DNA from 2 places in the Variovorax sp. 10N432 genome. Region 1 is predicted to be linked to the other one. Evidence: riboswitches for the same ligand, from Rfam matches in the RefSeq annotation. Region 1 holds a riboswitch; the other holds the start of a gene.

What was found. Region 1 has a riboswitch for glycine ahead of gcvT (glycine cleavage system aminomethyltransferase GcvT). Riboswitches for the same ligand answer to the same signal wherever they lie in the genome.
Region 2: another riboswitch for glycine. It lies ahead of AC1DF3_RS23240 (D-amino acid dehydrogenase); the one in region 1 lies ahead of gcvT (glycine cleavage system aminomethyltransferase GcvT).

Annotation. Positions count from the first base shown of each region.
Region 1 is NZ_JBFTHX010000009.1:182,601-204,195, reverse strand. Features, by position in the region: gene AC1DF3_RS13680 (MFS transporter) at 1-716, opposite strand, end outside; gene AC1DF3_RS13675 (LysR family transcriptional regulator) at 1,046-2,020, shown strand; gene AC1DF3_RS13670 (DsbA family oxidoreductase) at 2,052-2,729, shown strand; gene AC1DF3_RS13665 (LysR family transcriptional regulator) at 2,754-3,617, opposite strand; gene AC1DF3_RS13660 (YbfB/YjiJ family MFS transporter) at 3,684-4,889, shown strand; gene AC1DF3_RS13655 (carboxymuconolactone decarboxylase family protein) at 4,901-5,497, shown strand; gene AC1DF3_RS13650 (ABC transporter permease) at 5,615-7,342, shown strand; gene AC1DF3_RS13645 (ABC transporter ATP-binding protein) at 7,366-8,682, shown strand; tRNA gene AC1DF3_RS13640 (tRNA-Gly) at 8,694-8,769, shown strand; gene AC1DF3_RS13635 (TetR/AcrR family transcriptional regulator) at 8,882-9,559, opposite strand; gene AC1DF3_RS13630 (DUF2855 family protein) at 9,602-10,711, shown strand; gene AC1DF3_RS13625 (flavin reductase family protein) at 10,724-11,353, opposite strand; gene AC1DF3_RS13620 (DUF3014 domain-containing protein) at 11,453-12,340, shown strand; gene AC1DF3_RS13615 (RNA polymerase sigma factor) at 12,345-13,622, opposite strand; gene AC1DF3_RS13610 (YciI family protein) at 13,634-14,065, opposite strand; gene AC1DF3_RS13605 (YciI family protein) at 14,088-14,510, opposite strand; gene gcvP (aminomethyl-transferring glycine dehydrogenase) at 14,627-17,536, opposite strand; gene gcvH (glycine cleavage system protein GcvH) at 17,564-17,941, opposite strand; gene gcvT (glycine cleavage system aminomethyltransferase GcvT) at 18,005-19,165, opposite strand; glycine riboswitch at 19,215-19,330, opposite strand; glycine riboswitch at 19,341-19,443, opposite strand; gene AC1DF3_RS13585 (hypothetical protein) at 19,474-19,983, opposite strand; gene AC1DF3_RS13580 (TRAP transporter large permease) at 20,066-21,343, opposite strand; gene AC1DF3_RS13575 (TRAP transporter small permease) at 21,340-21,595, opposite strand, start outside.
Region 2 is NZ_JBFTHX010000022.1:6,760-11,768, forward strand. Features, by position in the region: gene AC1DF3_RS23225 (VOC family protein) at 1-108, opposite strand, end outside; gene AC1DF3_RS23230 (PhaM family polyhydroxyalkanoate granule multifunctional regulatory protein) at 245-946, shown strand; gene AC1DF3_RS23235 (FIST signal transduction protein) at 957-2,225, shown strand; gene AC1DF3_RS23240 (D-amino acid dehydrogenase) at 2,186-3,502, opposite strand; glycine riboswitch at 3,591-3,699, opposite strand; glycine riboswitch at 3,715-3,800, opposite strand; gene AC1DF3_RS23245 (FAD-dependent oxidoreductase) at 3,804-5,009, opposite strand, start outside.

The DNA.
Region 1 (21,595 bases):
GCCTTGTTGTCGCGTGCCATGTCTTCGTGCACGAGGCGGCGCTGCTCGGCCGTGAGCCATTGGGCCTGCTCGGGCCGGTCGGTCAGGTAGAACCAGGTCACGAAGCCGGCCAGGACGGAGGGGATGCCCTCGATCAGGAACACCCATTGCCAGCCCGACCAGCCGTTCAGGCCGTGCAGGTTGTTCATGATGCCGCCGGCCAGCGGCCCGCCGATGACGCCGGCGATGGCCGAGGCCGACATGAAGATGCCGAAGGCCTTGGCGCGCCGCTCGCTCGGATACCAGTAGGTGAGGTACAGGATGATGCCGGGATAGAAGCCGGCCTCGAACACGCCCATGAGGAAGCGCAGGAAATAGAACATCGCCGGCGTCTTCACGAACATCGTGGCGACGCAGACGATGCCCCAGCCGATGGTGATGCGCATGATGGTCTTCTTGGCGCCGATCCTTTGCAGCAGCAGGTTCGACGGCACTTCGAAGAAGAAGTAGCCGAGGAAGAAGATGCCGGCGCCCAGCCCGTAGACCGCTTCGCTCCAGCCCAGCTCGTCGAGCATGGTGAGCTTGACGAAGCCGACATTGACGCGGTCGACCCAGGCCAGGACCCAGAGCGCGAAGATGAACGGAATGATGCGCCAGGTGATGCGGCTGTAGGCCGCGTCGAGCGCGCTGGCCGGCGCGGTGGGCACGGCATGTTGGGGAACTTCCAGGGTGGCCATGAACAACTCCTTGACGGGATGCGGGTGGGGCGTCGGATGCGTCCATGGATTGGGCCAGCGCACCCCCCCGGCTGTCGATACCGTGCCGGCATGCGAATCGCTATAGACTGCATCGGACATATCGATAGACGGGTAGGGCGTGTGCATACTATTTCCAGGGTCGCGAAGGCATGCCTTCCCTTCGGGTTGCCCGGCCAAGGGGCCGTCTGCGGCGTTGCCCGCGCTTGCAAGGCGTCAGCCTTGCTGCGCGCGGGCGCCTTGCATCCAGCCCCTCGGCCGGGCAACGCGATCCCTGGAAATAGTATGAACACGCCCTAAGGGAAAACACCATGCAACGCGGCGTCGATCTACTCGACGGCCATCTGCTGCGCGTGCTCGCCACGGTGGTGGAGGAGCGCAGCGTGTCGCGTGCCGCGGCCCGGCTGCGCCAGACGCAGCCCGCCGTGAGCGGCTCGCTCAAGCGCCTGCGCGAGATCTTCGGCGACGCCCTGCTGGTGCGCGACGGCACCGCGATGGTGCCGACCGCCCGCGCCGCCGGCCTCGCCGTGCAGGCGCGGCGTGCGCTCGGCGAACTCGAAGCTTTGCTGGTCGAGCCCGAAGCCTTCGTCCCGTCCGACGCCGAGCAGCGTTTCCGGATCGCCTCGCCGGACTACATCGCGCCCTCATGGATCGCGCGGCTGGCGCAGCACGTGGGCGCCGAGGCGCCGCGCTGCCGCATCGAGTTGCGCGCGCTCGGCCCGACCTTCGACTTCGAGCGTGCGCTGGGCGACGACGAACTCGACCTAGTGATCGGCAACTGGCCGTCGCCGCCCGAGCACCTGCACATCTCGCTGCTGCTGGAGGACGAGCTCGTCTGCCTGATGGCCCGCGACCATCCGCTGGCACAGGGCGCCACGCAGGTCAGCGAGGCCGATTACCTGGCGGCAGGGCATGTGGTGCCGGTGCCCTATGCGATGGCGCAGCGCGGCGTGGTCGAGACCTACCTCGGCGAGCGCCGCCTCGGGCGCGACGCCCGCGTGCAGGTGCCTTACTTCGGGCTGGCGCCGTCGATCGCGGCCAGCACGCGGCTCGTGTTCACCACCGCGCGGCACTTCGCCGAGTACCACGCGCGGCTGCTGCCGCTGGCGCTGCTCGAAGCACCGGCGGGCTTCCCGCGCATGCGCTTCTACCAGCTGTGGCACGACCGGGTCCACCATTCGGCGGCCCATCGCTGGCTGCGCGGCCTGGTGGCGCAGTTCGGGCGCGAGCTGGTCGCCCCGGCGACGCCGCAACGAGGGCAGGGGAATCCGTCGCCCGGCGCTTGAAAAAAGCGTTGCCGGCCCCATCATCGCAACCATGCCTACCACCCGACTCCACATCGATTTCGTGTCCGACGTCTCGTGCCCCTGGTGCGCCGTCGGACTCGGCGCGCTCGAAGCCGCGCTGCGCAACGTCGCCCCCGAGGTCACCGCCGAACTGCGCTTCCAGCCTTTCGAGCTGAATCCGCAGATGCCGCCCGAAGGCCAGGACACCTTCGAGCACCTGAACCAGAAGTACGGGTCGAGCCGGGAGCAGCAGGCCCAGGCCCGTGCCGCGATCCGTGCCCGCGGCGCCGACGTCGGCTTTGCCTTCAGCGAGGGCGGGCGCCCGCGCATCTACAACACCTTCGATGCCCACCGGCTGCTGCACTGGGCGGAGCTGGAAGACCTGGCCAAACAGGCGGCGCTCAAGAAGGCGCTGCTCAAAGCGTGCCACACCGATGGCGAGAATCCGTCCGACCCCGAGGTGCTGGTGCGCCTGGCCACCGAATCGGGGCTCGATCCGGAGCGCGCACGGAGCATCCTGGCGAGCGACGAATACGCCGCCGAGACCCGCGAGCGCGAGCGGCTCTACACCGATGCGGGCATCCATTCGGTGCCGGCGATCATCATCGACAACAAGCACCTGATCTCCGGCGGCCAGCCGGTCGAAGTGTTCGAGCGCGCGCTGCGGCAGATCGCGGGCGCCGAGCCGGCCCGCACGGCCGAAGCCTGAGGCTTCAAGCCCTGCAACCGAGGCTCAGGGCTTCTGCAGCATCTCGATGAGCCGGGCCAGCGCCACCGATGGCGTGCCCTGCCAGACCAGGTGCGTGCGGTTGCCGCGGATGCGCTCCGGCAGCGGGTGCTGGCGGACATCGGCGGTGGCGCGCAGCGCCTTCAGCACCGACACCGGCACGATCGCGAAGCCGGTGCCGGCGGCGACGCAGGCGATCATCGCCTGGTAGGAAGAAAACTCCAGCGAGCGCGACGCCGAGACGCCGCCCTTGACCAGCCATTGCTCGAGCAAGCGGCGGTACGAGCAGCCCGGCGCGAAGGCGATCAGGGTCGCATCGGCCAGGTCGCCGGCGCGGCTCACGGCGGCCACGCTGCGCGCCGTGATGAGCACCAGCTCCTCGTCGAACACGGGCATCGATTCGAGCTCCGGCGCGGCAAAGGGCTCGGACACGAACGCGGCCTCCAGCTCGAAGGCCCTGACCCGCTTGAGCAATGCGCCCGTGGTGCCGGTCGCCAGCTCGACCACCACCCCCGGATAGAGCCTGTGGAAACGTGACAGCACCGGCGCCAGCCGGCTGCCCGCCGTGCTTTCGAGCGAGCCGAGCCTGAAGGTGCCGAAGGGGAGGTCGCTGCGCAATTCGCTTTCGGCCTCGTCGGCCAGGCGCAGCAGGCGCTCGGCATAGGGCAGCAGCTTGTGGCCGGCCGGTGCCAGCGCGAGCGAGCGGCCCTGTCGATGGAACAGCTTCTGCCCCAGGCGCTCCTCCAGCTGCTGGATGCGGGTCGTGACGTTGGACTGCACGCGGTTGAGCTTGTCGGCGGCCCGGATCACGCCGCCTTCGGCCACGACGGTGCGGAAGATCTCCAGGGAGTCGAGGTCGATGGTTCTCATAACAAGAATGAATGTTCAGAATAATTCATTTGTCGAATGAGGCGATTTTGCGTCCAATCTGGAGCCATGTCGAACCCTTCCATCGCCTTCGGCCGGCCCTCCTTGTTCGCAGTCTGCGGCGCTGGCCTGCTGGCGCTGGCGATCGCGATGGGCATCGGCCGCTTCGCCTTCACCCCGATGCTGCCGCTGATGATCCGCGCCGGCAGCGCCGACGTCGGCGCCGGCGGCTGGCTGGCGGCGGCCAACTATGCGGGCTACCTGCTGGGTGCGCTCACGGCGGCGCGGCTGCCGCTGTCGCCGCAACGCACGGGCCTGCTGTCGCTGGCCGTGATCGTCGGGTCGACGGCGGCGATGGGGCTGGTCGATTCGCTCGCGGCCTGGCTGCTGCTGCGCGGCATCGCCGGCGTCGCCAGCGCCTGGGCGCTGGTAAGCACCAGCGTCTGGTGCCTGTCGTGGCTGGCGCGCCTGGGCCGGCCGAACGGCGCCGGCATGGTCTATGCGGGTGTCGGGGCCGGCATCGCGCTGGCGGGGCTGTACTGCTGGCGTGCCGGCGCGGCCGACATTGCGCCCGATCGCCTGTGGCTGCATCTCGGCCTGCTGGCACTCGTCGGATCGATCATCGTGGCGGCGCTGATGCCTCGCGAGGCCGGCCCCCTGGCCGTGGCGGCCGCTGCGCCGGGCACCGGACCCGCAAGCGCAGCGCCGGGCGATTCGCAGTGGGACCTGGTCATCTGCTACGGCATGCTCGGCTTCGGCTACATCCTGCCGGCCACTTTCCTGCCGGTGCTGGCGCGGGCGGTGGTCGACAATCCTGCGGTGTTCGGTGCCGCTTGGCCGGTCTTCGGCGCCGCGGCCGCGTTGTCGACGCTGTTGGCGGGCGCTCTGCTGTCGGGCCTGTCGCGCCGCCATGTGCTGGCGGGCAGCCATCTGCTGATGGCGCTGGGCTGCCTGCTGCCGGTGCTGCACCTGTCCGCGGGCACGGTGCTCGCGGCGGCGCTGCTGGTGGGCGGGACCTTCATGGTCGCCACCATGGCGGGCATCCAGGCGGCGCGGGCCGGCGCCACGGGCGATCCCGCGCGAGCGCTCGGACGCATGACGGCGTCCTTCGCGATCGGCCAGATGGCCGGGCCGGTGCTGTCCTCCGCCCTGAGCGGCGGCGCAGCGGGCTTCGGTGGCCTCTTCATCGCACTGGCGACGGGCGCCGTCACCTTGCTGGCGAGTGCCGCATGGCTGTTGCGCGCGCCGCGCAGCGCCCGACCCTCACCGAACTGAAAGGACTCCGCATGCTCATCCCTCAAGGCCACACCGAACCCTGGGCCGAGCGCCTGCCACTGCCTGCCGCCGAAGCCATGACAGAGGCCCAGCGCGCGGCCGCGCAAGCGCTGATCGACGGGCCGCGCAAGGCCGTCTTCGGCCCCTTCGTTCCCTTGCTGCAAAGCCCGGCGCTGATGGAGCGCATCGGCAGCCTGGGCGAGTACCTGCGCTTCGACAGCGCGCTCGATGCGCGCGTGCGCGAGCTGGTGATCTGCGCGGTCGCGCGTCATGTCGGCAACCAGTTCGAATGGGTGCTGCATGCGGGCGCGGCGGTCAAGGCCGGGGTCGATGCGGGCGCGGTCGAGGCGCTTCGCCTGGGCCGCCGCGCGGCACCGCTGGCCGAGGATGAGCAGCTGGCCCTCGACTTCGCCCTCGAGCTGCTGCGGCACCATGGCGTCAGCGAGCCGACCTACGCAGCGGCCGAGGCCCGCTTCGGCAAGGCGGCGGTGGTCGAGCTGTCGGCCCTGGTCGGGTACTTCGCGATGGTCTGCTGGATCATGAACGCGGCCCACACGCCGGTGCAGGGTGCCGAGGGCCAGCCGGGGCTGCAGGCCTTCCCGCTGTAGCTTTTCCGCTGCACCGCGAGGCGGGGCGCGAGCGGTCAGGCTGGGGTCCGTTGGCGAAGGCACAATGGCGCCGCGCGCGGACCGGGTCCGTGAACCGAACCCCTTCCGCCTCCGCTCATGCTCGACAAACGCTTTTTTCCGCGCCAGGCCGTCGCGTCCGGCGGCAACCGCTGGGATTGGGCGCTGCTGCCACTGGTGCTGGCCACGCTGTTCGCGCTGGCCTACGGCGGCGCCCAGATGGCGCGGCCCTACGAGCTCGGCCAGCCGCTGCCGATCAGCCTCGACCCGTGGCAGCTGCCGTACTACCTGCTGCGCACCACGCTGCGCATGTTCCTGGCGCTCGGGGCCTCGCTGCTGTTCAGCTGCGCCTTCGCGGTGCTCGCGACCCGCTATCGCGCGGCGGAAAAGGTGCTGGTGCCGATGCTCGACATCCTGCAGTCGATCCCGATCCTCGGCTTCCTGTCGATCACGGTGACCGGCTTCATCGCGCTGTTCCCGGGCAACCTGCTGGGGGTCGAGTGCGCGGCGATCTTCGCCATCTTCACCTCGCAGGCCTGGAACATGGCCTTCAGCCTCTACCAGTCGCTGCGCACCGTGCCGTCCGAGCTGCGCGAGGCCGCCTCGGTGTTCCAGCTCTCGGCCTGGCACCGCTTCTGGCGTCTCGAGCTCCCGTTCGCGATGCCCGGCTTGCTGTGGAACATGATGATGTCGATGTCGGGCGGCTGGTTCTTCGTGGTCGCCTCGGAGGCGATCTCGGTGTCCAACCAGAGCATCATGCTGCCGGGCGTGGGCTCCTACATCGCGATGGCGATCCAGGCCCGCGACCTCGGCGCCATCGGCTGGGCCATCGGCGGCATGCTGATCGGGATCACGCTCTACGACCAGCTCTTCTTCCGGCCGCTGATCGCCTGGGCCGACAAGTTCCGTTTCGAGGAGGGCAGCAGCGAAGACGCGCCGCGCTCCTGGCTGCTGACCTGGCTGCGGCGCACCGAACGCATCCGCCAAGGCATGGCCGCCGCGGCGCGGCTGCTCGAACGCTCGCTGCTGCTGTTCCGGCGCGACCACGACGGCACCTCGATCAAGGCTCGGCCGAGCACGCCGAACCCGGCCGTCGGCCGTGCCTGGGACGCGGTGCTGGCCGCTGCGGTGCTGCTCGCCGTGGTCTGGCTGGTGCGCTTCATCCACGCCGAGGTTGGATGGTCCGAGGTGGCCCACGTGTTCGTGCTCGGGCTCTACACCATGATCCGGGTGGTGGTGCTGATCGCGCTGGCGGCGCTGGTGTGGGTGCCGATCGGCATCTGGATCGGCATGAATCCGCGCTGGGCCGGACGGCTGCAGGGCGTGGCGCAGTTCATGGCCGCCTTCCCGGCCAACCTGATGTTCCCGGTGGCGGTGCTGTTCATCGTGCGCTGGCAGCTCAACCCCAACATCTGGCTGGCGCCGCTGATGGTGCTGGGCACGCAGTGGTACCTGCTGTTCAACGTGATCGCGGGCGCCTCCACCGTCCCGACCGAGCTGCGCTATGCGGCCAGCAACCTCGGGCTCACGGGTTGGCTCAAATGGCGGCGCTACCTGCTGCCGGCGGTGTTCCCGAGCTTCGTCACCGGCGCCATCACGGCCAGCGGCGGCTCCTGGAACGCCAGCATCGTGGCCGAGTACGTCACCTGGGGCGACACCACGCTGCAGGCGGCGGGCCTGGGCAGCTACATCGCCCACATGACGGCCATCGGCGACTTCCCGCGCATCGCGCTGGGCATCGGCGTGATGTGCGTGTTCGTCATGGGCATGAACCACTTCGTCTGGCGCCGGCTCTATGAATTGGCCGAGAACCGGATGCATTTCTGATGACCAACGCGCGAGGAGGGCCCATGGCCGAAGCCATCGTTGAACTCAAGGGCGTGGGCAAGTCCTTTCGCTCGGCCGACGGCTCCGCCCGCTCGGTGCTCGAAGGCGTCGACTTCCGCCTGGCCGAAGGCGAGATCGTGGCGCTGCTGGGCCAGTCGGGATCCGGCAAGTCGACCCTGCTGCGGATCCTCGCGGGCCTGATCGGCGCCGACGCCGGCAGCGCGCGCTACCGTGGCCAGCCGCTCTACGGGCCGGCGCGCGGCATCGCGATGGTGTTCCAGTCGTTCGCGCTCTTTCCCTGGCTCACGGTGCAGCAGAACGTCGAGCTCGGGCTCGAGGCGCGCGGCGTCGAGCCGGCCGAACGCGCCCGGCGCGCCAATGCCGCGATCGAGCTCATCGGCCTCGCGGGTTTCGAGGGCGCCTTGCCGCGCGAGTTGTCGGGCGGCATGCGCCAGCGGGTGGGCATCGCGCGGGCGCTGGTGATCGAGCCCGAGGTGCTGCTCATGGACGAGGCCTTCTCGGCCCTCGACGTGCTCACGGGCGAGCGCCTGCGCGACGACATCCTGCGCTTGTGGAGCGGGGGCGAGATGCCGACCAAGGCGATGCTGATCGTCTCCCACAACATCGAGGAAGCGGTGCTGATGGCCGACCGGGTGCTGATCTTCGCCGCCGACCCGGGCCGCGTGCGCGCCGAGCTGCCGATCCGGCTGGCACGGCCGCGCGACGTCGACAGCCTCGAAGTGAGGGCGCTGATCGACGAGGCCTACGCGCTGATGACGGCCAGTGCGCCGGTGGCCGGCCGCGCAACCGAGGAGCCGGTGCGCATGCACCTGGGCGACCGGCTGCCCGATGCCGACATCGGCCGCATGGAAGCCCTGCTCGAAATGCTGGTGGAAGACGGCCGCGAAGGCCGTGCCGACCTGCCGCAGCTGGCCGAAGAGGCCGAGCTCACCGACCACGACCTGCTGCCGCTGGCGCAGGCGCTGGCGCTGCTGGGTTTCGCGCAACTGGCGGATGGCGACCTGCACTTGACCGAACTGGGCCGCCACTACGTCGCGGGTGCGCACACGCTGCGTCAGCAGCTGCTGGGCCAGCAGCTGCTGGCCCACGTGCCGCTCGCGGCCCACATCCGCCACAGCCTGGAGCAGGCGCCCGCGGGCGAATTGCCGCAGGAGCCTTTCCTCGATCTGCTGGAAGAAAGCCTGGACCGCGCGACCGCCGAACGGGTGCTGCGGACCGCGATCGAATGGGGCCGCTACGGCGAGGTGTTCGAGTTCGATCTGCGGACCGGACAAATTCATTTGCCGGCTGGTGAAGAACAGGAAAAAAATGCTCTATAATCGAAGGCTTCGCGGGAGTAGCTCAGTTGGTAGAGCGCAACCTTGCCAAGGTTGAGGTCGAGAGTTCGAGACTCTTCTCCCGCTCCAGATTTTTGGAAATTTTGAGAATTTTGGATACGCGAAGCATCACAGCCGGTCAACCGGTTTGTTCGATGCAGGAAGCCACCCGACGGGTGGCTTTTTTTTCGTCTGGCGAACGTCAGCTCCGCTGCGCGGCCACGCTGCGCCACGCGATCTCGTCCATCTCGGCGACCCACGCCGCATCGTCGGGCGTGCCGCTGCCCAAGCCCCGCAGAAGGCGATAGCGCCGCCCGCCCCAGGCGGCGGTCAAGAGGGCGTGGACGGTCGCGTCCGTGGGTGGATCGGGCAACCCGCAGGCGGCGAAGGCCTGCAGCCAGCGGGTCGCCAGTTCGTCGTACACGCGCAGGTGATGCTTGGGCTCGGCCACGCGGTGTTCGAGCAGCAGCATGCCCTGATCGAAGGCCGGCAGGCCGTCGAGCCGGCTGTCGCAAGTGATGCGCACCAGTCGCGCGATGCGCTCGCGCGCAGCCAGTGCGGCCGTGGGCGGCGCGACGACGTCGGCGTCGAGCCGCCGCAGCAGGGCTTCGACGCAGTGGCGAACGTAGCCGGAGAGCAGCGCCTCCTTATCCGGGAAGTAGTCGTACAGCGTGCCGACCGCGATGCCGGTTTCGAGGGCCACGGCGCGGGTCGTCACGCCATCCCAGCCCTCGGCCTCCCAAATCCGAACAAAGGCGTCGTAGATGGCCTGCACGGTGAACTTGCCGCGGGCCTGCGTCGGGCGTTTCAGGGGCTTGGAGCGAGGTGCGGCGGCCGGCGCCTTTTTTCCGAACCCGCGGCTGGAGGGAGGGCGATACATTTTTCGGCAAGGGGATCGGCCCCGAATCACCTGAGGCCAGACATGAACGACGCTTTCACTTTAACCCGTCTCGAAACCCGCAAGGACGCGCTCGGCACCACCCGCCTGCGCAGCGCTCCGGACGCCGGCACGCTGGCGCCCGGCGAGGTGCTGCTGCGCATCGACCGCTTCTCGCTCACCACCAACAACATCACCTATGCGGCCTTCGGCGACGCCATGATGAAGTACTGGTCGTTCTTTCCGACCGGTGACGAGGCCTGGGGCCACATGCCGGCCTGGGGCTTTGCCGACGTGGTGGCCTCGACGGTCGAAGGCGTCGCGGTCGGCGAACGCTTCTACGGCTACTTCCCGATCGCCAGCCACCTGCGCATGACGCCGGTGCGGGTGACCGGGCGCGGCTTCTACGACGGCGCGCCGCACCGCAGCGAACTGGTCTCCGCCTACAACCAGTACATGCGCTGCAGCCACGATGCCGGCTACGACCGGGCGCTCGAGGACTACCAGATGCTGGTGCGGCCGCTGTTCATCACCTCGTTCATGCTGGCGGATTTCCTCGAGGACAACGCCTTCTTCGGCGCCCGGCAGGTGGTCGTGTCCAGCGCCTCGAGCAAGACCGCCTACGGCACGGCCTTCTGTCTGCGCCGGAACGAAGGGCGCAGCCTGGTCGCGCTGACTTCGCCGCGCAACCGCGGCTTCGTCGAGAACCTCGGCTGCTACGACCAGGTGCTTTCCTATGACAGCGCGGTGCGTCTGCCCGCCGAGGTGCCGACGCTTTATGTCGACTTCGCCGGCGACGACGACCTGCGCGCCACGGTCCACCACCATTTCGGTGCGGCCCTGGTCTACGACTGCTATGCGGGCTCGGCGCAGAAGACCGCCTTCCTGGCCGAATCGCCATTGCCGGGCCCGAAACCCTTGCTCTACTTCGCGCCGGTGCAGATCCGCAAGCGCAACGCCGACTGGGGCCCGCAGGAAGTGAACCGGCGCTTCAACGAGGCGCAGGGCCGCTTCATCGCCGAGCTGAGCCGGCCGGGCAATCGCTGGATGACGCTGGCGCAGAGCCAGGGCTTCGAGGCCGCGCAGCAGGTGATCGCCGACCTGCACGCGGGCCGCGTCGACCCGCGCACTGCGCACGTGGTGCGGCTGGGCTGAGGCGCGACACGCCTACATCTCGTCGATCTGCGTGCTGCGCGTCTGCTCCTGCGCCGCCAGCGAGTAGCGCTCGCGCGTCTTCACGTAGAAGCTGGCCCCGAAGCGGCCGACCGGAAAGTAGTGCTGCAGCCGCACGCGCCAGGCGTCGGTATCGATCAGCTCGTCGCGCGCGTGCATCCAGCGCACCTGGCCGATGAAGATCTGCCGACTGGCGGTCTCCAGCGTCTCCCAGAGCGTGCACTCGAACGCCACCGGCGCCTCGGCGATGCGCGGTGGCTTCACGGCCCGGCTCGGCAGCGGCGTGAAGCCCACCACATCGAGCTCGCTCACGTGCGGCGGGTGGCGGTCGCCGCAGCGGTGCATCTGCTCGGCGATGTCCTCGTCGGCCAGGTGGACCACGAACTCGCCGGTGCGCACGATGTTGGCGGCCGTGTCCTTGAGCGCGTTGTCCTGCAGCCGGTTGACGCTGATCATGACGATGGGCGGCTCCTCGCCGAGCATGTTGAACATGCTGAAGGGCGCGGCGTTGACGACGCCGTCGGCGCCGAGGGTGGTGACCAGGGCGATCGGGCGTGGCACGATCAGGCTCGCCATGAGCTTGTAGCGCTGGTATTCGGTGAGAGCGGAAAAGTCGATGTCCATTCGGATTCCTTGACGGTCACAGGGCGTTACGGCACGAGGCGCCGGCGTGGTTTCCAATGGACCGCATGCAACGCCCGTGATTCAAAGGAGGATTCGACCATGCCCGAAAGGGACCCAGCAGATTTCAGGCCAGCGCGCGAGTCCTCGGTCTGGACCTTGGTCGTCGTCGTGGTGGTGATTCTCGCCGCTGCCTTCGGCTGGTGGCGATGGTCCCTGCAGAAGGAGCCGCCGCCGGCGCCACCTGCCGCCAGCGCACCGCCCCCGCCCGACCGGCCCGCCGACGCGCCAGCCCCGGCCCCGGTCGCGACCGGCCCGCAGAACCTGGTCGATGCCCTGGCCCAGCCCGATGCGGCACTGCCGGCCCTGAACGACGCCGACGGCCGCGTCGCTGCGGCGCTCAACGAGCTGCTGGGGAAGAAGGCGGTGGCCTCCTTCCTCGACACCAGCGGCTTCGTGCGCCACTTCGTCGCCACCGTCGACAACCTGCCGCGCGCACAGGCCTCGTCGCGCATGTGGCCGACCCAGCGCGCGCCCAAGGCCTTCGAGGTCCAGGGCAACGGCGAGGTCAAGACCATCGGGATCGACAACGCCAGCCGCTACACGCCATTCGTGCTGTTCGCCGAATCGGTCGACAGCGCCCGGGCGGCGGCGCTCTATGCCCGGCTCTATCCGCTGTTCCAGCAGGCCTACGAAGAGCTGGGTTACCCGAACCGATATTTCAACGACCGCCTCGTCGCCGTGATCGACCACCTGCTGCAGGCCCCGGAACCCCAGGGCCCGGTGCAGGTGAAGCTGACCGAAGTGAAGGGCGAGATGGCGGGCGGGCAGCCCTGGGTCAGCTACGAATTCGTCGATCCGAAGCTCGAATCGCTCTCGGCCGGCCAGAAGATGCTGGTGCGCATGGGTCCAGTCAACGAGCGCCGCATGAAGGCCAAGCTCAAGGAACTGCGGGCCCAGGTCGCGACCGGGGCGGTGGCGAAGAAGTAGCGCGTCAGCCGTCCGCGGCGCTCCGCGCGCGCGCCAGCAGCAGCTTGCGCTCGCGCGCGTTGCGCGTGAGTTCAGCGGCCCGCTTGAATTCCTCGCAGGCCTCGGCATGCCGTCCCAGCCTGGCCAGCAGGTCGCCGCGCACGCTCGGCAGCAGGTGGTAGCCCTGCAGCTGCGGCGCCGATCGCAGCGCGTCGACGTGCTCGAGCCCGACCGCCGGGCCGAAGGCCATCGACAGCGCGACCGCCCGGTTCAGTTCGACGATCGGCGACGGCGCGAGCTGGGCCAATGCCTCGTAGAGCGCCGCGATGCGAGGCCAATCGGTCTGCGCTGCCTCCTGCGCGCGAGCGTGGCAGGCGGCGATGGCGGCCTGCAGGGCGTAGGGGCCGAGCGCGCCGCCGAGCTGCTCCGCCCGTGCCAGCGCCGCCAGTCCGCGACCGATCAGCAGCCGATCCCAGCGGGCGCGGTTCTGCGCCAGCAGCAGCACCGGTTCGCCATCGGCATCGACCCGCGCGGCGGCCCGCGAGGCCTGGATCTCCATCAGCGCGACCAGGCCATGCACCTCCGGCGCGTCGGGCATCAGTTCGGCCAGGATGCGCCCCAGGCGCAAGGCTTCGTCGCACAGCGCGGGCCGCATCCAGTCCTCGCCGGCGGTGGCTGCGTAGCCTTCGTTGAACACCAGGTAGATGACTTCGAGCACCGAGGACAGGCGGGCGCCGAGCTCTGGCCCGCGCGGCGCCTCGAAGGGCACGCGGGCGGCGGCCAGCGTCCGCTTGGCGCGCACGATGCGCTGTGCGATCGTGGATTCGGGCACCAGGAAGGAGCGCGCGATCTCGTCGGTGGTGAGCCCGCCCAGCAGGCGCAGGGTCAGGGCGACCCGGGCTTCCGGCGACAGCACCGGATGGCAGGCCGTGAACACCAGCCGCAGCAGGTCGTCGCCGACCTGGTCGTCGAGGGCGGCGTCGACCGCGTCGGCGAAGTCCGCGGCGGCGATGGCGTGCCTGGCATCGATCTCGCGGGCGATCTCGCCTTCCTTGTGGGCGTGCAGCGTGCGCTTGCGCAGGAGGTCGATCGCGCGGTGCTTGGCGGCCGCCGTCAGCCAGGCGGCGGGATTCTCGGGGATGCCTTCGCGCGGCCATTGCTCGAGGGCCGCGAGCAGCGCGTCCTGCGCCAGTTCCTCGGCCAGGCCGACGTCGCGCACCCGGCGCGCCAGCGCGCCGATGATGCGGGCCGACTCGATGCGCCAGACGGCGTTGATCGTGCGGTGCGTCTCGGTCGCGTCCATGCGCCGTCGTCTCAATCGCGGGCCGCGGCGCGTTCGCGCAGATGCGCTTCCTGCTCGCGGATCTCGGGCGCGAACTCGGCACCGAAGTCTTCCGCCTCGTAGACCTGGCGCAGCTCCAGCGCGACCTTGCCGTGGCCGTCGATCGGCGGCCAGCGCTTGACCCATTCGAGCGCCTCCTCGCGTGATCCGACCTGGATCAGGGTGAAGCCGGCAACCAGTTCCTTGGTCTCGGCGAAGGGCCCGTCGACCACCGTCGGCTTGCCGCCTGCGAACTGGATGCGGGCGCCGCCGCTGGCACTGGGCTTGAGGCCCATGCCGTCGAGCATCACGCCGGCATCGATCATCGCCTTGTTGTAGGCCATCATGTCGCTGACCAGTTGTGCGGTCGGCATGGCGCCGGCCTCGGTCTCGGCGTCGGCCTTGCGGATGATCATGAACTTCATGGTCGTGCCTCCATCGGTGCGTTCAAGGCCGCTTCGAGCGGGCCGCGTCGAACACCCGCTTTTCCTGCTCGCGCAGCTCGGGCGTGAGCGCGGCGCCGAAATCGTCCATCTCGAACACCTGGCGCAGCTCGAGTTCGACGCCATCGTCGAAGGGAGCGCGGCGCAGCCATTCGAGTGCTTCCTCTTTCGATCGCACCTGCCAGAGCCAGAAGCCGGCGATCAGCTCCTTGGTCTCGCTGAAGGGGCCGTCGATGACGGTGCGCTCCTTGCCGGAGAAGCGCATGCGCGCGCCCTTCGAGCTCGGGTGCAGGCCTTCGCCGGCGAGCAGCACGCCGGCCTTGACCAGCGCCTCGTTGTAGTTGCCCATGTCGGTCAGCAGCTGCTGGCTCGGCATCACGCCGGCTTCGGATTCCTTGCTGGCCTTGACGATCACCATGAATCGCATGTCCTTGCTCCTTCGGTTGCGAGGCCGGCGGGCTGCCGGGCTCTCCAGGACGTCGAAGCAGCGGAGGCGAAATCGACAGCCCGCAGGCCGTCGATTGAAAAAATATGTATCTCGCCTCAGCCGTTGGCGTAGGCGTCCACCGGCACGCAGCTGCAGAACAGGTTGCGATCGCCGTGGACGTTGTCGACCCGCCCGATCGGCGGCCAGTACTTGGTCTGCCGGAGGCTGGCCAGCGGGAAGGCGCCGAGCTCGCGCGAGTAGGGGCGCGTCCATTCGCTGCCGAGCAGGCTGGCCGCGGTGTGCGGGGCGTTGCGCAGCGGGTTGTCCTCCTTCGGCCAGATGCCTTCCTCGATGCGGCGGATCTCGCCCCGGATCGCGATCATGGCGTCGATGAAGCGGTCGAGCTCGGCCAGCGGTTCGCTTTCGGTCGGCTCGACCATCAGCGTGCCGGGCACCGGGAAGCTCAAGGTCGGCGCATGGAAGCCGTAGTCGATCAGCCGCTTGGCGACATCCTCGGCGCTGACGCCGCTGGCGTCCTTGAGCGGACGCAGGTCGAGGATGCACTCGTGCGCCACGTGGCCATTGGGGCTCGCGTAGAGGGTCGGGAAGTGGTCCTTGAGCCGGGCGCTGATGTAGTTGGCGCTCAGGATCGCGGTCTCGGTCGCGGCCTGCAGGCCCTTGGCGCCCATCATGCGGCAATACATCCAGCTGATCGGCAGCACCGCGGCATTGCCCAGCGGCGCCGCCGACACCGCGCCGACCGCGCCGTTGGACGCCAGTCCGCCGGTCGCATGGCCCGGCAGGTAGGGCACCAGGTCCTCGACCACGCAGACCGGGCCGACACCCGGCCCGCCGCCGCCGTGCGGGATGCAGAAGGTCTTGTGCAGGTTCAGGTGGCTCACGTCGCCGCCGAACTCGCCCGGCGCCGCCACGCCGACCAGCGCATTCATGTTGGCGCCGTCGACATAGACCCGGCCGCCGTGCGCGTGCACGATCTCGCAGAGCTCCTTGACGCGGGTCTCGAAGACGCCGTGGGTGCTGGGGTAGGTGATCATCACGGCGGCCAGCGTGTCGCGATGCTGCTCGCAGGCGCGCGCCAGGTCGTCGATGTCGACATTGCCTTCGGCGTCGCAGCCGGTCACCACCACCTTCATGCCCACCATGTGGGCGCTGGCCGGATTGGTGCCGTGGGCGGAAGACGGGATCAGGCAGACGTTGCGGTGCGCTTCGCCCCGGGCCTCGTGGAAGGCCTTGATCGCGAGCAGGCCCGCGTACTCGCCCTGCGATCCGGCGTTGGGCTGCAGGCTGATGCCCGCATAGCCGGTCGCCTCGCAGAGCCAGGCGCGCAGCTGGGCATCGAGCTGCGCATAGCCCAGCAGCTGGTCGGCCGGCGCGAACGGATGGATGTTCGCGAACTCGGGCCAGGTGATCGGGATCATCTCGCTGGTCGCGTTGAGCTTCATGGTGCAGCTGCCGAGCGGGATCATGCTGCGGTCGAGCGCCAGGTCCTTGTCGCTCAGGCTGCGGATGTAGCGCAGCATCGCGGTCTCGCTCTTGTGGGTGTTGAACACCGGATGCGCCAGGAAGCCGCTGGTGCGGCGCAGGCCCTCGGGAATGCGGATGCTCACCGTGGCGGCGATGGCGTCGAAGTCGGGTCCGCGCGTGCCTTCGGTCGCGAACAGGCCCCACAGCATCTCGACGTCGGCGCGCGTGGTGGTCTCGTCGAGCGACAGGCCCAGATGCTGCTGCAGGCGACAGCGCAGGTTGACGCCCGCCGCCTCGGCGCGTTCGTGGATGGCTTGGGTGTCCTCGCCGGTGCGGATGGTGAGCGAATCGAAGGCGGTGTCGTTGACCAGTTCGCGGCCCATCTGCTCCAGGCCCTGTGCGAGCACCGCCGTCAGCAGGCTCACCCGCTGCGCGATGCGGCGCAGCCCTTCGGGTCCGTGGTAGACCGCGTACATGCTGGCGACCACCGCCGGCAGCACCTGCGCGGTGCAGATGTTCGAGGTTGCCTTCTCGCGCCGGATGTGCTGCTCGCGCGTCTGCAGCGCGAGCCGATAGGCCGGCTGGCCGTGGGCGTCGACGCTGACGCCGACCAGCCGGCCGGGCAGCGAGCGCTTGAACTCGTCGCGGCAGGCCAGGTAGGCCGCATGCGGGCCGCCGTTGCACATCGGCATGCCGAAGCGCTGCGTGGTGCCGCAGACGATGTCGGCGTCCCACTCGCCGGGCGGCGCCAGCAGGGTCAGGGCCAGCAGGTCGGCGGCGACGCAGAAGGCCGCCTGGCACTGGTGGGCGTGGCCTGCCAGCGGACGCAGATCGTGCACGTGGCCGGTGGTGGAAGGGTATTGCGCCAGGGCGCCGAAGAAGCCGCCGCTGGCCATCAGCAGCGGCAGCGGCTCGGTGGCGGTGCTGACCTTGACCACGATGCCGAGCGGCGCTGCCCGGGTGCGCAGCACCTCGATGGTCTGAGGATGGCAGTCGCCCGAGACCAGGAACACGTTGCTCTTGCTCTTGACGCTGCGCCGCGCCAGCGTCATCGCCTCGGCCGCGGCGGTGGCCTCGTCGAGCATCGAGGCGTTGGCGATCGCCATGCCCGTCAGGTCGCAGACCATGGTCTGGAAATTGACCAGCGCCTCCATGCGGCCCTGCGAGATCTCGGCCTGGTAGGGCGTATAGGCGGTGTACCAGGCGGGGTTCTCGAGTACGTTGCGCAGGATCACGCCCGGCGTGTGGGTGCCGTAGTAGCCCTGGCCGATGAAGCTCTTCGCCACCTTGTTCTTCGCCGCGATCGCCTTGAGTTCGGCCAGCGCGTCGGCCTCGGTGATCGGCGCCGGCAGCCGCATCGGCCGGCTGCGGCGGATCGCCGGGGGCACGATGCCGTCGATCAGTTCGGCGCGCGTGGTCGAACCGATGGCCGCGAGCATCGCCGGCTCGTCTTCGGCCTCGATGCCGATGTGGCGGGCGATGAATTCTTCGGCGTTCTGCAGTTCGCGCAGCGAGGGATGGGAAGGCACGGGCGTCGGCATGGAGGGCTCGGGTGGTGGGCGTGGGAATCAGTTGTCGGCGGAGAACTTCTCGTAGGCGGTTTCATCGAGCAGCGGCTCGAGCTGGGCCGGCTCGCTCACCCGCACCTTGAAGAACCAGCCTCCGTCCATCGGCGCACTGTTGGCCAGCGAGGGATCGGCGCGCAGGTCTTCGTTGACTTCGATGATTTCGCCGGAGACCGGCATGAAGACGTCGGCCGCGGCCTTGACCGATTCGACGACACCCGCGACCTCGCCCTGGGCAAATTTCTTGCCGACTTCGGGCAGGTCGACGAAGACCACGTCGCCGAGCGCGTCCTGTGCATGCACCGTGATGCCGACGGTGACCAGTGCCGCGTCGGCTTCCTGCCGCACCCACTCGTGGTCCTTGGTGTATTTGATGGTCATGGGGAAAACTCCTTGGAAAAAAGGCTGGCTTGGAGAAATTGGGGAAATTGGAGAAGAGGGGCGTCAGCCGCGGTAGTACCGGGCCGGCACGAAGGGCAGCGTGCTGACTTCCATCGGCACCGGCTTGCCCCGCACCATGGCCTGCAGCCGGGTGCCCGGTTCGGCATAGGCCAGCGCGACGTAGCCCATGGCGACCGGCCGGTCGACGCTGGGGCCCAGCAGGCCGCTGGTGACCTGGCCGATGGGCAGGCCCTCGAAGGATTCCAGCACCGTGCCCTCGCGCACCGGCACGCGCTCCAGCGCGACCAGGCCGACGCGCTGGCGCTTCAGCGTCTCGTGGTCGAGGTGGCCGGCGGTGCCGCTGGCGGCCGTGAGTTGGGCCAGCACCCTGGCCGCGCCCGGAAAACCGCCTTCGCGTGCGCCGCCGCTGCGCCGGACCTTCTGGATCGCCCAGTTCAGCGCCGCTTCGACCGGCGTCGTGCTTTCGTCGATGTCGTTGCCGTAGAGGCAGAGGCCGGCCTCGAGCCGCAGCGAATTGCGGGCCCCCAGGCCGATCGGCTGGACCTCGGGCTGGGCCAGCAGCAGCCGGGCCAGTGCCTCGGCGTCCTTGGCCGCGACCGAAATCTCGAAACCATCTTCGCCGGTGTAGCCGCTGCGCGTGGCGAAGGCCTCGATGCCGCCGATGCGGACCGGGCCGCCGGTCATGAAGACGAAGCGCTCGATGCCCGGCGACAGCCGCGCCAGCACGGCCGCGGCCTGCGGACCCTGGAGCGCGAGCAGCGCGTGGTCGGGCATCGGCTGGACCTGGCAGCGCTGCCCGATCCGGGCCTTGATATGGGCGATGTCGGCCGCCTTGCAGGCGCCGTTGACGATCACGAACAGCGAGTCGTTGCCTTCGTTGAAGAACATCAGGTCGTCGAGGATGCCGCCCTGGTCGTTCAGCAGCAGGCCGTAGCGCTGCTTGCCCGGCGCCAGGCCGATCACGTCGACCGGCATCAGGCTCTCGAAGGCGGCGGCCGCATCGGGCCCCACCAGGCGCAGCTGGCCCATGTGGGAGATGTCGAACAGGCCGGCGGCTGCGCGGGTGTGCTTGTGCTCGGCCATCAGGCCGGCGGGGTATTGCACCGGCATGGTGTAGCCCGCAAAGGGCACCATGCGGGCGCCGAGCTCCAGGTGCAGGCCGTGGAGCGGGGTCTTCAGCAGTACGTCGGATGCGGCGGCCAAGGGCGGTTCTCCAAAGGGGCAGTGCTTGTTCCATGACGAGAAGCCATGGGCCACCCCTGCTGTCCGCTTTACCTGAGAGATTCGCCCCACGATCGGGGTTTGCTCCTTCGGTGGGCGGCACGGCACGCCTGGCGCGCCGAACCACCTCTCTCCAGCAAGGAAACGCCCGGATCCGGGCGTCTTGTCAGTCCTTTTGCCTGAGCGTTCGGGCCCTTGTTTGGGGGGACCTGCGCCTTCGGCGGCCCCACCGCGGCGGGACGCTCTCCTGACCGGGGAAGTGTAAGGGAATCGGGAGCCGGCCGGCGACTTCAGTGCACCGGCGATGCCGGAAGCAGTTTCTCGATGCGCTCGCGGATCGCCTCGGCGCGCGCGGCGCCCGCCGCCTGCTCGATCTCGCCGAGCATCGCGCGGGCGGTGACCAGCATCGAATCGCGGTCGCGCGCCTCGCGCAGCGCTTCGCGGAAGCGCTCGGCCAGCACCGGGTCGCGGCGCACGAACATGCGCTCGCAGAGGTCGAACAGGAACATGCGGGTGGTGGCCAGCGAGGGCTTGCCGTCGAAGATGTCGGCCGCGACCGGTGCCGCTTCGATCACTTCGACCGGTTCGACCGCTTCGACCTGGCGCCCCTGCAGGAAGCCCTCCTGCAGCAGGTGGCGCGCCACCCGGCCGGCTTCCTCGCGGCCGCCGAACAGGGCGCCGAAATCGGTCAGCGAGCGCTGGCCGTCGGCCATCAGCAGCAGGGCGCGCTCGCGCTGCCCCAGCGTGCGGCGGCCGGGCTGGAGTTCGTGGCGCGCCTTGTCGGTCTTGGTGAGGAACATGGGATGCTGCGGCGTTGCGGTGGGCAAGCGCCGCAGCATGGGCCCTGCGCGTGACGGCTTCGTGAAACCGCCCGCGCCGGCGCTACTTGGCGTAGACCAGGTCGCGCAATCCGAGCGAGATGCCGGGCACGTACGTGACCACCATCAGGCAGGCCAGGATCACCAGCACGAAGGGGATCAGGTAGGGAACGATCCGGTCCAGCGAGATGCGCGCCACCGTGCAGGCCGCGAACAGGTTGACGCCGAAGGGCGGGGTGATCATGCCCAGTGCCAGGTTGACCACCATCACCAGCCCGAAGTGCACCGGATCGATGCCGAAGTGCTGCGCCACCGGCGCCAGGATCGGCGCCAGCACGATGATCGCCGCGCTGGTCTCGATGAACATGCCGATCACGAACAGCGCCGCATTGACGCCGAGCAGGAACATCGCCGGCGACTGCAGCACCTCCTGCAGCCAGCGGCCGATCGCGTCGGGCACGCCGGCACGCGTGATCAGGAAGGCGAACAGGCCGGCGTTGGCGATGATGAACATGATCACCGACGAGGACACCACCGACTTGCGCAGCACCGCATAGAGCTCGGCCGGCCGGATCTCGCGATAGATCAGCGTGCCGACGATCAGCGCGTAGAGCACCGCCACCGCCGACGCCTCGGTGGGCGTGAAGATGCCGCCGTAGATGCCGCCGAGGATGATCACCGGCATCAGCAAGGCCCAGCCCGCACGCCAGGTGGCGGTGCCGACGCTGAGCCGGCCTTCGCCGTCGTTCTTGCCCAGCCCCTTGAACTTGCAATAGACATAGACGAAGGCCATCAGCGCCAGGCTGATCAGGATGCCCGGGCCGAAACCGGCGATGAACAGCTCGCCGATCGAGACCTCGGCGCTGACGCCGTACAGGATCATCGGGATCGAGGGCGGGATGATCACGCCCAGCTCGGCGCTGGTGGCCTGCAGCGCGGCCGCGTAGCCGACCGGGTAGCCGTGCTTGATAAGCGCCGGGATCAGGATCGCGCCGATGGCGAAGGTGGTCGCCACCGAGGAGCCCGACACCGCGGCGAAGATCATGCAGGTCAGCACGCAGGTCATCGGCAGGCCGCCCTGCACCCCACCCACGAGGCTCTTGGCGAAGTCGACGAGCCGGCGCGAGATGCCGCCGGTTTCCATCAGGTTGCCGGCCAGGATGAAGAAGGGGATGGCGGCGAGCGGAAACTTGTTGATCGCGTTGAACATCTCCTTGACGGAGATCAGCATGTTCGCGTTGGAGGCCTGGATGCCGAGGATCGAAGCCAGGCCGATCGAGACGGCGACGGAGATGGTGAGTGCGAAGCACACCACCATCGTGATGATCATGACGGGCGTCATTGGGCGGTTTCCAGTTCGTTGCGCTTCGGGTCGATCAGGTTGGCGACGATGCCGATCACGCAGAACAGGCCGCCCACGGGGAGCGCCACGTAGGCCCAGAACATCGAGATCGATTCGAGGCCGGCCATCGACTGCACGCTGCCGCGCTGCGCGTAGTCCCAGCCCCACCAGATGATGACTGCGATCAGGCTCAGCGCGGCCAGGCACACGACCCAGTCGAGCACCCGGCGGACCTTCGGCGGGCTCCAGCGG
Region 2 (5,009 bases), on a different contig from region 1:
GACCCAGGTGTCGGTGCTGCGGCCTTCTGCGCAGCCCAGCACGCCGCCGTAGAAGCGGCGCGCCTGGTCGAGATCGCGGACATGGAAGGCGAGATGGAAGATGGACATGTGTCTTTCTGTGTCTGTTTGGGCATTGTCCACAAGCCGGGCCCTCATGGCGAGTGCCGGATGCAGCCGGGCACCCCAAAAGCCCTGACGCTTGGAGTAAGCTGCCCGGACAACAAACACAGACCCGGAGCACGCCATGAGCGACGCCAGCAAGCCCTTCGCCTTCAGTCAGTTCGTTCCGGGCTTCGACTTCCTCAAGAATCTGACGGGCGGCGCCAGCGCTTCGCCCGGCGCCGTGCCCGGCCTGCCGAGCCTGTCGAGCTGGGTGGCGCCGACGCTGAGCGTCGAAGAGGTCGACAAGCGCATCCAGGAGCTCAAGACCGTGCAGTATTGGCTCGAGCAGAACGGCCACGCGCTGAAGGCGACCATCCAGGCGCTCGAGGTGCAGAAGATGACGCTCTCGACCTTGCGCGGCATGAACGTCCGCATGGAAGACCTCGCCAACGCCTTCACCCGGCCGGCCCCGACCGCCGCGCCCGAACCCGAACCCGAACCCGAACCCGAAGCGCAGCCGGAGGCCGAAGAGCCACCGGCGCCGAAGCGCGCCAAGGCCGCCGCCGCCCAAGACTCGGCTGGCGTCGTCGATCCGGTCCAGTGGTGGGGTGCGTTGACCCAGCAGTTCCAGCAGATCGCCAGTTCGGCGCTGCAGGAAGCCTCCCAGCTCAAGATGCCGGTGATGCCGCAGCCGCTGGGCGATCACGCGGGCTCTGGCGCTGCGTCCGCAACGGCCCGGGCCGCCGAGCGGCCGGCCGCCGCCGCCAAGAAGGCGCCGGCCACGCGCCGCGGCGCCAGTGCGTCCGCCAAGCGACCTGCGCCGGCGCGCAAGCGCGCGGGCTGAAAGGCCAGCCATGAAGCTGTTTCCGAGCGGGCACGCCACCCATCCGCAATGGCGCATGGCGGCCGGCCTGGTGCTGGCGCAGCTGCGGGCGCAGATGGCGCTGCCGGACTACGCCCGCGCGCCGTCGCTGGGCCTGCTCTACATCACCGACCACTACGGGGAAGATGCCCAGGAGATCCTCGATCACCTGGGCGCCGAGCTGCCCGAGATCACCGACTGGACCGGGACGGTGGGCGTGGGCGTGGCCGCCAACAACGCCGAGTACTTCGACGAGCCGGCGCTCAGCGTGATGCTGTGCGAGCTGCCGAGCGACCAGTACCGGGTGTTTTCCGGCGTGGCGCCGCTGGCCAGCTCCGAAATGAGCGGCTTCGCGGCCCACACGGCACTGGTCCATGCCGACCCGCGGACACCCGAACTCGGCGAACTGATCGCCGAGATGGCGGACCGCACCGACACCGGTTATTTGTTCGGCGGCCTGTCCTCCGGGCGGGTCGGCTCGCTGCAGTTCGCGATCGGCGGCAATGGCAACATCCGCGGCCACGGCGCGGTCGGCGGCGTGTTCTCGGGCGGCCTGTCGGGCGTGGTGTTCGGCGAGGGCGTACGGCTGGTCTCGCGCGTGACCCAGGGCTGCCAGCCGGTCTCGCGCGAACGCGAGATCACCGAGGCCGACGGCAACCTGCTGCTGGCGCTCGATGGCCAGCCCGCGCTCGACGTGCTGCTGGCCGACCTGCGGGTCTCGCTCGATGCCCCCGAGCAGGCGATCGACGCGGTCCGCGCCACCCTGGTCGGACTGGTCGAGGCCGGCAGCGACGGCGTCCGGCGCACCGGCGATCTCGGCGCCGACGTCCGGGTGCGCCACATCATCGGCCTCGACCCGACGCGTCGCGGCGTGGCGATCGCCGACAACGCCGAGGCCGGGATGCGCCTGAGCTTCTGCCGCCGCAACGCGCAGGCCGCGCGGGCCGACCTGATGCGCGTCTGCGCGGAGATCCGCGAGGAGCTGGAGCCGCAGGAGCAGACGCTCGCCACCGCGCGCGAAGTCGCGGCCGGCGAGGCCGAGGCCGCGCCGCATCCGGCGCGCCGCATCGCGGGCGCCATCTACGTCAGCTGTTCGGGCCGCGGCGGCCCGCATTTCGGCGCGCCCGGTGCCGAGCTGCAGATCGTGCGCCATGCCCTCGGCGACGTCCCGCTGGTCGGCTTTTTCGCCGCCGGCGAGATCGCCCGCAATCACCTCTACGGCTACACCGGCGTGCTGACCGTCTTCACCGCGGGGGATTGAGCCGCGGCGCGCAGCCCGGTGAACGCAAAATCGACTTCCGGCTTCAGCCCGCTCACGATCCGCGCGATCGACTTGCCCGAGCCGCAGGCGTGGGTCCAGCCCAGCGTGCCGTGGCCGGTGTTCAGGAACAGGTTCGGCAGCCGGGTGGCGCCGATCAGCGGCACGTTGCTCGGCGTCGCCGGGCGCAGTCCGGTCCAGAACTGTGCTTCGGATGCGTCGCCGGCACCGGGGAACAATTGCTCGACGCGCCGCACGATCGCCTCGCAGCGCACCCGGTTCAGGTCGCGGTCGTAGCCGTTGAGCTCGGCGGTGCCGGCGATCCGCAGCCGGTCGCCGCCGGCCGAGGTGTAGCGCGAGAACACCAGCTTGAACTCGTCGTCGGTCAGCGAGACCTGGTGCGCCCTGGACGCGTCCTTGACCGGCATCGTGACCGAATAGCCCTTGGCCGGATAGATCGGCAGCCGGATGCCCAGCGGCGCCGCATAGAGCGGGCTCAGCGAGCCCATCGCCAGCACGAAGGCATCGCCGCGGATGCGCTGGAAGCGGCCTTCGCTGTCGGTCGCCTCGACATGGTCGATGGTGCCGCCGGCCTCGCGCAGCGCGGTCACCGTGTGGCTCATGAGAAAGCGCACGCCGGCCGTCTCGGCCAGCTTGACCAGCTCGCGCGCGAAGCGGTTGGCATCGCCCGATTCGTCTTCCGCCGTGTAGGTCGCACCGGCCAGCTGCGGGCGGATGTGGGCCAGCGCGGGCTCGAGCTTCACCGCCTCGTCGGCCGAAATCACGCGCCGGTCGCAGCCGAGCGCGCGCATCTGCTCGGCTGGCGCCAGCGCGGCGTCGAACTCCTTTTGCGTCGTGTAGAAGTGCAGGATGCCCTGGGTGCGCTGGTCGTAGGCCAGGCCGGTGTCGCGCCGCAGCTGCTGCAGCGTGTCGCGGCTGTAGGTGCCCAGGCGCACGATCTGCTCGATGTTGTGGCGCGTGCGTGCCGGCGTGCATTCGCGCAGGAACTGCAGGCCCCAGAGCCACTGGCGCATGTCGGCGCGGATGCGGAACAGCAGGGGGGCGTCTTCCTTGCCCAGCCATTGCAGCACCTTGAGCGGCGCGCCCGGATTGGCCCAGGGCTCGGCATGGCTGACCGAAATCTGGCCGCCGTTGGCGAAGCTGGTTTCCGCCGCCGGCGTGGCCTGGCGGTCGATGACGGTCACTTCGTGGCCGAGTTGCTGGAGGTAGTAGGCCGAGGTCACGCCGAGCAGGCCGGCGCCAAGAACGATCACGCGCATATCGAGAACCCTTGAAGGTTGCAGCGCTCGGACGCGACGGTTCGGATTGCCGACGGGAACGAAGGCAACCGGACCGGAAGTCCAAGTTGCCGCTCCCCCTGTCCTCGGTACCTGAGAGATTCACCCGCTGCGCCCGCAGCGGGTTTGCTCCTTCGGTGCATCACGCGCGGGCGCGATGGCTCTCCAGACGGCTTTGACAGTTGGTGCAGTACAGGCCCATCACGTGGGCCGACCTGAGCGTTTATGGGAGTTTGCGCCTTCGGTGGGGCCCGTGGGCCCGCTCTCCTGCAGTGGGCGGATTCTAAGGGCGCCGGAACGCGAAGTCGAGTTCGGGCCGCAGGCCGCTGACGATGCGCGCGATCGACTTGCCGGCGCCGCAGGCGTGGATCCAGGTGCGGGTGCCGGGCGCGGTGTTCAGGAACAGGTTGGGCAGCCGGGTCTTGCCGATCATCGGCAGCCGGTTGGTGCTGACCGCGTGCATCGCCGTGTCGAAGCTGGCCCGGCTGGCGTCGGCCACGCCGGGCAGCAGCATCTCGGTGCGGCGCACGATCGCCTGGAAGCGGTCGGAGTCGGGTTCGGCCTCCTCGTCGAGTCCGGCCATCACGATCGCGTGGATCCGCAACTGGTCGCCGGCCGGGGTTTCGATCCGCACGATACGCAGCTTGCCCTGGCGGTCGCGCAGCGCGATGCGCGGCGCCATGGCGGGATCCAGGATCGGCATCGTGACGATGTATTCGCGCACGAAGCGCAGCGGCATGTCGATGCCGAGGTCTTCCGCGTGCGGCACGCTGGCCGCACCCAGCGCCAGCACGTAGGCCTGGCCGCGCAAGGTGGTGGTCCGGCCGGCGCCATCGAGCAACTCGACATGGTCGATGCGACCGTCCTGCTCCTTGAGCGCGACCACCGTGTGGCGGGTCATGAAGCGCACCCCGGCGGCGCGGCACAGGAAGACCAGGCCGGCGGCGAACTGGGCCGGGTCGCGCGCCGGATCCTCTTGCGCGTAGGTGGCCCCGACCAGCTTGCTGCGCATGGCCGCCAGCGCCGGTTCCAGGCCGATGGCCTCGTCGACCGACAGCAGCCGCTCCTCGCAGCCCAGCCCCGACCAGTGGGTGGCGTTCGCCATCCGGGTCCGAAAGGCCTCGGGGTCGGTGAACAGGTTCATGAGGCCGGCCGTGCGGGCGCCGTGCGGCACGCCGGTTTCGTCGCCCAGGAGGCGCGCGCTCTTGCGGCTGTAGGCGGCCAGGCGCACCAGGTGATCGAGCGGATCGCGCTTCGGCGGCGTGCCGACGGCGCGGTCGATCAGGCGGGCAAAGCCGCGGCGGATGCGGCTGCGCAGTGTCGAGAGCTTCTTGCCGCGCCGCTTCGGCGGCGCGGTCGCAGTCGCCGCGCCGGGACGGGCGGCAGCGACGCCGCGCGCCTTGGCCGCTGGTGTCGCGTGCCGATCCACCACGATCACTTCGTGGCCCAGCTGTTGCAGGTAATAGGCCGAAGTCACGCCGAGCAAGCC